DNA from 2 places in the Anoxybacillus suryakundensis genome. Region 1 is predicted to be linked to the other one. Evidence: riboswitches for the same ligand, from Rfam matches in the RefSeq annotation. Region 1 holds a riboswitch; the other holds the start of a gene.
What was found. Region 1 has a riboswitch for thiamine pyrophosphate ahead of tenA (thiaminase II). Riboswitches for the same ligand answer to the same signal wherever they lie in the genome.
Positions count from the first base shown of each region.

Region 2: it holds a riboswitch for thiamine pyrophosphate, as region 1 does, so the genes downstream of both, thiM (hydroxyethylthiazole kinase) here and tenA (thiaminase II) in region 1, are expected to answer to the same signal.

Region 1 covers NZ_LIOK01000003.1:30,870-34,578, reverse strand. Annotated here, with positions in the region: gene ASC42_RS02595 (energy-coupling factor transporter transmembrane component T family protein) at 1-118, opposite strand, end outside; gene ASC42_RS02590 (ABC transporter ATP-binding protein) at 115-1,566, opposite strand; gene ASC42_RS02585 (ECF transporter S component) at 1,570-2,160, opposite strand; gene tenA (thiaminase II) at 2,135-2,830, opposite strand; TPP riboswitch at 2,920-3,027, opposite strand; gene ASC42_RS02575 (class I SAM-dependent rRNA methyltransferase) at 3,159-3,709, shown strand, end outside.
Region 2 covers NZ_LIOK01000008.1:87,604-91,312, forward strand. Annotated here, with positions in the region: gene ASC42_RS07695 (histidine phosphatase family protein) at 1-69, shown strand, start outside; gene ASC42_RS07700 (thermonuclease family protein) at 66-605, shown strand; gene hcp (hydroxylamine reductase) at 635-1,924, opposite strand; TPP riboswitch at 2,088-2,203, shown strand; gene thiM (hydroxyethylthiazole kinase) at 2,264-3,055, shown strand; gene thiE (thiamine phosphate synthase) at 3,056-3,709, shown strand.

The DNA of each region.
Region 1 (3,709 bases):
GCACGTTTGGATTGTGGACAAAAACAATCACAACGAACATCGGCAAAAATAACAATAATTTCGCTGTCGGATTCGCCTGATGCAACCACGTTTCTTTATATTCGATGTTCCATCTCATCCGATTCCACCTCGCACGAACATACGAAGAGCGACCGGTTCGTCGGCGACAAGCTTTCCGTTTTCCATGATCCATCTTCTCGTCGCAAATTCCGACACGATGCGCTCATCGTGCGTCACCATCACAATTGCCTTTCCTTGTTGTCGATACGCTTCAAGCCATTCGAGCAACGCAAACGTATTTTTCGCATCTTGCCCAAACGTCGGTTCATCAAGCAACAATAAGCGATGGCTATCCGTTACCGATGCAGCAACACTTAATCTTCGTTTTTGTCCCATCGACAATTGATACGGATGTAAATGCCGCTGCTCGTTCAAATGAAAGCGCTCAAGCAATCGCTCGACTTCCTCAGCTACTTCATGTTCCGAACGTTTTTCAAGACGGAAAGCATACGCTAGCTCATCATCAACACGATTTGTGACAAATTGAAATTCTGGATTTTGAAAAACAAAGGCAATGTGATCGTACAGCAACTCGTCATTTGTTAACGGCTGTTGTTGCCAGTATATATCGCCTTCTGTTCGAATGAGTTTCATCAAGCTTTGCAACAACGTACTTTTGCCTGCGCCGTTTTCACCTGTAACTGCAATCCATTCCCCCGCATAAATCGTTAACTGATCGATGGCTATTTTTTCTTCTTTTTGCCGATAGCCGCGAAGCGATTGTACATGTAACAGAACATCCGCCTGCACATAAGGTTGTTGCGCCGTTTTTGGCTTTTCATACGTTTCCCACACGTTCGGATACCAAACGCCTTGTTCAGCAATAAACGAACGATACGTTGAAAAAATTTCATTCGTTGAACCGTCAGCGATAATCTCACCATGTTCATTAAATAAAATGATGCGTTCAACAAAATCAAGAACATGATCAATTTTATGTTCGACGATCACAACCGTTCGGTCCTCCGCCACTTCTTTTAACGTTTCCCATACCGTTTTTGTGCCTTCTTCATCAAGAAGTGCTGTCGGTTCGTCTAAACATAGCACATCAGGTTCAAGCGCTAAAACCGATGCAATCGCCAATCGCTGTTTCATCCCACCTGATAACGTTTGAATCGGCACATGAACGTGTGGAAGGCGAAGGCGCACACGTTGAAGCATGTGCGCGATTTTTTCTTTCATCTTCGCACGAGGCACACCGAGATTTTCGAGCACAAACGCCATTTCTTCATCAACATACGGCATGCAAAACTGGGCATCGGGATCTTGAAATACATAACCTACACGATTTGGAATGTGAAGCGCTTTTGCTTTCATCGGCACATCGATCGAGCGCGGAATAATACCTGCCATCACTTGCAAAAGCGTGGACTTTCCGCACCCTGACGGACCTAAAAGCAACACTTTTTCTCCTTTTTTAATCGAAAGCGATACATCGGTAAATAACCGCTTTTCTGCCCCCGGAAATTTTAATCGCAATTGTTCGATATGAATCAATGACGTCACCTTCTATTTATCAAGCGAGTCGTAATCTTCTTTTGTCGTCGGGCGCAACAGTTGCGTCACACCTGTCGCTTCAAGTGCTTTCACAAGCGAATAAGCAAATACGCCGGCAATGATGATCGCTCCAACGAAACGCGCACCGATAAATAACGTTAAATTCCACCATGCTAATTGGTCAATATACCCTTTATAAAAATCAAGAACGAGAGAAGCGATCGTCGAACCAACCGCGGCAAGCGATACAACTGCCACATCAAAACGTTTATAACGGAAAGCAGCGAATACAAGCTCAGCAAGCAATCCTTGCACAAAACCGTAAAATAGCACTTCTAGTCCCCATTCGGAACCAGCTAAAAACTCCCCTGATGCAGCCGCGACTTCCGCAAGCAACGCCACCCCTGGCTTACGAATCAATAAATATGCGACAGTTGCGGCAATAAACCACATCCCATAAATAAGTTGATCGAGATGAAGCCCAAGCGGTTTTACTGCATAGTAAAGCGGTCCCCACACTTTATACACAATGCCAAACACAATAGCCACCACAACAGTCGTTAATACGTCTGTTAATTTAAGCCCTTTCGTTTGCATAAACATCCTCCTCTTCAATTGGCCAACGCTCTAATTTGTACGCCATGTCCCAAAATAAATATTCATACTGACTGCTGATCCAAAAGTGTTGCTTCATTCGCTCCAACTCTTTTTCACTTACCGTTTTCGCAATGTCATTTAAGCGAGCAATTTGTTGTTCGACAAGCTGTCTAAACCAATCAGAGCCGTACGCTTCAATCCATTTCGCATAAATCGGCTGCTTCGGCTTGCAATGTTTTAGCCTCTCACCAATTTCGTAATACAACCAATAGCACGGTAAAATAGTAGCTAATACATCGCCAAAGTGTCCCGCAAATGCTGATCGGTACATGTGCGATGTGTACGCATACGCGGTTGGTGCAGGAACAAACGACGCCTTTTCTTCTTCTGTAATACCGAGCTCTTTCATAAACGTTTCATGTAAACGAAGTTCAGCTTCATACGTATTTTGCGCATGATTTGCCATGCTTGCGGTCGTTTGTAAGTCATCCGCCATCGCCCCGCCGAGCGCTTGCACTTTCGCAAAGTGTGTCAAATAATATGAATCTTGTAATACATAATACCGGAAACAACGTAAATCAAGCGTTCCTTCTCCGAGCTCTTTCACAAACGGATGATGAAAGCTCGCTTCCCAAATCGGATCGACAGCTTTGCGCAACTGTTCTGAAAACAACATTTCCTCTCCCCCTTAAGAAAAATAAAAAACCACTTTCTTTTGCGCAAAGAAAGTGGTTGTAAACGATGGAAATTGACATATAGACACACTTCGCACCGTCTCCACTTCCCTACGCTGGTATGATCCAGATCAGGTTCTAAGGGTCTCAAAGGCACACTTTGATCTCAGCCTATCTAAAGGCCCCCCTAGTGGAATGCATTTGTATCATTCACTTTGTCACTAATATTAGCATATTTCATTGAATTGTCAAATATTTTTATCCATATTTGCGCACATCGTTTTCTTCCTGTATGCTAAAGTAGCGAATATATAGTCAGGAGTGGGATGTATGGCAAATGTATTTTTAAAGCGAAAAAGAAAAAAGCGACTCGAACTTGGACATCCGTGGGTGTTTCAAAGCGAAGTCGATTATATTGAAGGAGATTTTGAACCGGGTGATTTCGTCAACGTATATAACCACCAACGTCACTTTTTAGCGAAAGGATATATTAACCCAAAATCACAAATGATCGTGCGCGTGCTGACGCAAAATCCAAACGATGAATTAGATGCGCAATTTTTTATGAACCGCATTCGTCAAGCGTGGGCGTATCGCGAGCGCATGATTCCGGGCGTTCGTTCATGTCGCGCCGTTTATGGTGAAGCCGATTTTTTACCTGGGCTCATTGTCGATAAATACGAAGATGTGCTCGTTGTGCAAATTTTATCGCTTGGCATGGAAAAAAGAAAAGAATGGATTTTACAAGCACTTCTTGACGTTTTTCAACCGAAAGCGATTTATTTACGCAACGACGTCCACGTGCGCGAATTAGAAGGATTAAAACAAGAAAAAGGATTTTGGTACGGTACGTGCGATACGAACGTACAAATTGAAGAAAA
Region 2 (3,709 bases), on a different contig from region 1:
GGAGGAAAGTGGAATATAGAATGTGAGTCAGATATTTCACATCTTGAAAGTGAGATGACACATTTATGAGAAAATGGCTTATTTTATTGCTTATTTTATTTACAATCATCTTTTTGATTAGCGGTTGTGTACAGCAAAATAAAGGAACGACGTTTGTTACGACAGTACAATATGTTGTTGATGGGGATACAATCAAAATAAAAAAAGATGGGGAGATTGTAACCGTTCGTCTATTAAACATTGACACGCCAGAAACGTATCGTGAAAAACAGGCGTATGGTGAAGAAGCAAAGCAATTTGCTAAAGATGTCCTTCTTCACAAAAAAGTGACGGTCGAATTAAGTGCAAAAGAAAAACCGTATGATCGCTACGGTCGATTGCTTGCGTACATATGGTTGGAGGATGGAACTTTGTATCAAGAAAAAATTGTAAAAGAAGGACTTGCTCGTGTTGCTTATATGTTTGATCCTGATACAAAATACGCTAAACAATTGTATAAAGCACAAGAGGAAGCAAAAAAAGCGAAAAAGCGCATTTGGAGTGTGGATGGATACGTAACAGAAAAAGGATTTAATATGAGCGTATGTCTCGACAAAGCTTCATGAATATAAAAGGGCTGAATGAAACAGCCCTTTTAATGTGCTAGCATCGCTTGCATATCTTCTTCCACATTGCCAATGAGCTTGAGGCCAAACATATCTTGCAATACGCGCAACACACCTTCAGAAATAAAGTGTGGTGCTTTTGGTCCAATCCGAATGTCTTGAATGCCTAAACTAAACAATCCGAGTAAAATGGCAACCGCTTTTTGTTCAAACCATGAAAGGACGATGCTAACAGGCAGTTCATTCACTTCACAGCCAAACGCTTCTGCAAGCGCCATCGCAATTTTTACTGTCGAAATCGAGTTATTGCATTGTCCTAAGTCAATATATCTCGGAATGTTTGTGCCAGGAACGACACCATAATCTACATCGTTGAAGCGGAATTTTCCGCAAGATGTCGTTAAAATAACTGTGTTTTTCGGTAAAGACGTCGCTAATGAACGATAATATTCACCGCCTTTTCCAGGCGCGTCACAGCCTGCGATGACGAAAAAGCGTTGAATTTTTCCTTCCTTTACAGCTTGAATAATTTCTGGTGCAATTTGAATGACTGTTTCGTGATGGAAACCAGTAACTAATGTTTCATCTGATTCGATATTTGCTTCTGGAAGTTGTAACGCTTTCTCAATCAACGGTGTGAAATCATCATTCTCGATTTTTTGTACATGTTCTAATCCGGCTACATCGTATGAAAACATGCGGTCAGCATACGAGCCTTTAATCGGCATCACACAGTTTGTTGTCGCTAAAATGGCGCCAGGGAATTTTTCAAATAAACGACGTTGGTCGTACCATGCTTTTCCGACGTTTCCTTTTAAATGTTTATATTTTTTCAATTGCGGATAGCCGTGCGCAGGCAACATTTCGGAATGCGTGTAAATGTTAATTCGTTTGCCTTCTGTTTGTTTCAATAACTGTTCAAGTGCAAATAAGTTATGTCCTGTAACGAGAATACATTTTCCTTCAATTTTATTTTGTGTTACGCGAACAGGTTGAGGAATGCCAAGGCGTTCTGTATGTGCCCGATCGAGCAGTTCCATGACACGAATAGCAGCTTTTCCGACTTTCATCGCCATATCTAAATGTTCTTGAACGTTAAAGTTGGAGTTTGTTAGTGTCATATACAACGCTTCATGCGTTGTTGTGTCAACAAATGGATCTGTATATCCGAGTTGATGAGCATGCGTGCGATATGCAGCAATTCCTTTTAGCGCAAATACAATCGTATCTTGTAAGCTTGCAATCGTTTCATCTTTTCCGCAAACACCGACGACTGTGCATCCCCCTGTTGGCGTTTGTTCGCATTGATGACAAAACATGATAACCCCTCCTTTTCTTATTAACACTTTAACAATAGGGGAAAATCACCGTAGCGTAAGTGATGTATATCACACATCTATATAAAAATGTGAACGAAAATTGACAATGTTTTATATTGAATAACGAGAAAAAATATATTAAAATGGAAGAAAATAAAATCAATCAAGCTACTAGGGGTGCCGGATGGCGATGGCTGAGAGGAAAACGCGCAATCAGTTTTCCAACCCTTTGAACCTGATCTGGTTTGTACCAGCGGAGGGAAGTAGGCTATGTTTTGTAAGTACAAACTAGTCGATTCTGTCCGACTAGTTTTTATTTTTTTAAGGGGGGAATACACGATGAATGTTGGACAATGGTTAACGCGCGTCAGAGAGGAGTCGCCACTTGTACATAATATGACGAATGTTGTTGTGACAAATTTTGTTGCTAACGGTTTGCTTGCATTAGGTGCGTCTCCGGTGATGGCTTATGCAAAAGAAGAAGTAGCCGATATGGTTCGTTTAGCACGTGCTCTTGTATTAAACATTGGTACATTAAACGAAACAGATGTAGAAGCGATGGTTATTGCCGGAAAAGCGGCAAACGAAGCAAATGTTCCCGTTGTTTTCGATCCTGTCGGAGCAGGTGCGACAACATATCGTACGGAAACAGCCCAACGTATATTACGCGAAGTCAACGTTACCATTTTACGTGGAAATGCATCCGAAATCGCAAGTATTGTTGGAGAACAAGCAAGTACAAAAGGGGTAGATGCAGGAGATGTTCAAGGCGATCTCGAGCATGTAGCCAAAAAAGCAGCGCGTATGTTTCGTTGTACAGTTGTTGTGACTGGGAAAGATGATGTGGTGACAGATGGAGAAAAATTAATGATCGTCTCAAACGGTGATGCCATGTTAACGAAAGTGACAGGAACAGGCTGTTTATTAAGCTCGGTGTTAGGTGCATTTGCTAGTGTAGGAGAAAATGTGATGATGTCATCTGTCGCTGCGCTTGCTTATTACGGTGTGGCAGCTGAAAAAGCAGCCAAACACGCCAAAGCGCCAGGTAGCTTTCAAATAGCATTTTTAAATGCTTTATACGAGACGACAGCAGAAGAAGTGAATGAATACGCACACATTCGAGGGGAATAAATGATGAAACATATGTTATCGTTATATTTCGTGATGGGAAGCGTCGATTGTACGAAAAATCCGCTTGTCGTGCTTGACGAAGCGATTGAAGGTGGCATTACGATGTTTCAGTTTCGCGAAAAAGGAAAAGGAGCGCTTACAGGACTTGAAAAATATCGCTTAGCTGAGCAATTGTTTGAGCGATGCCGCGCTCGTAACATTCCGTTTATTGTGAATGATGATGTTGATTTAGCGCTTGCCTTACAGGCAGACGGTATTCATGTCGGACAAGAGGACGAAGCGGCTGAACGCGTTCGCGATCGCATAGGGAATAAATATTTAGGGGTATCCGTTCATAACTTGACTGAAGTAAAAAAAGCGCTTGCTGCTCACGCCGATTATGTCGGGCTAGGTCCCATTTTCCCAACCGTTTCAAAAGACGATGCAAAGCAAGTATGTGGACTGACGATGATTGAACATATTCGTGCGCACGAAAAACATGTTCCACTCGTTGCGATTGGTGGGATTACAGAACAAACAGCGGAACAAGTCATCAAAGCGGGGGCAGATGGAATTGCCGTCATTTCTGCCATTTGCCGTGCTGAGCATATTTGTGAACAAACAAAACGACTATATGAGATTGTCATGCGTACAAAACAAGAAGGCGACAGGTAA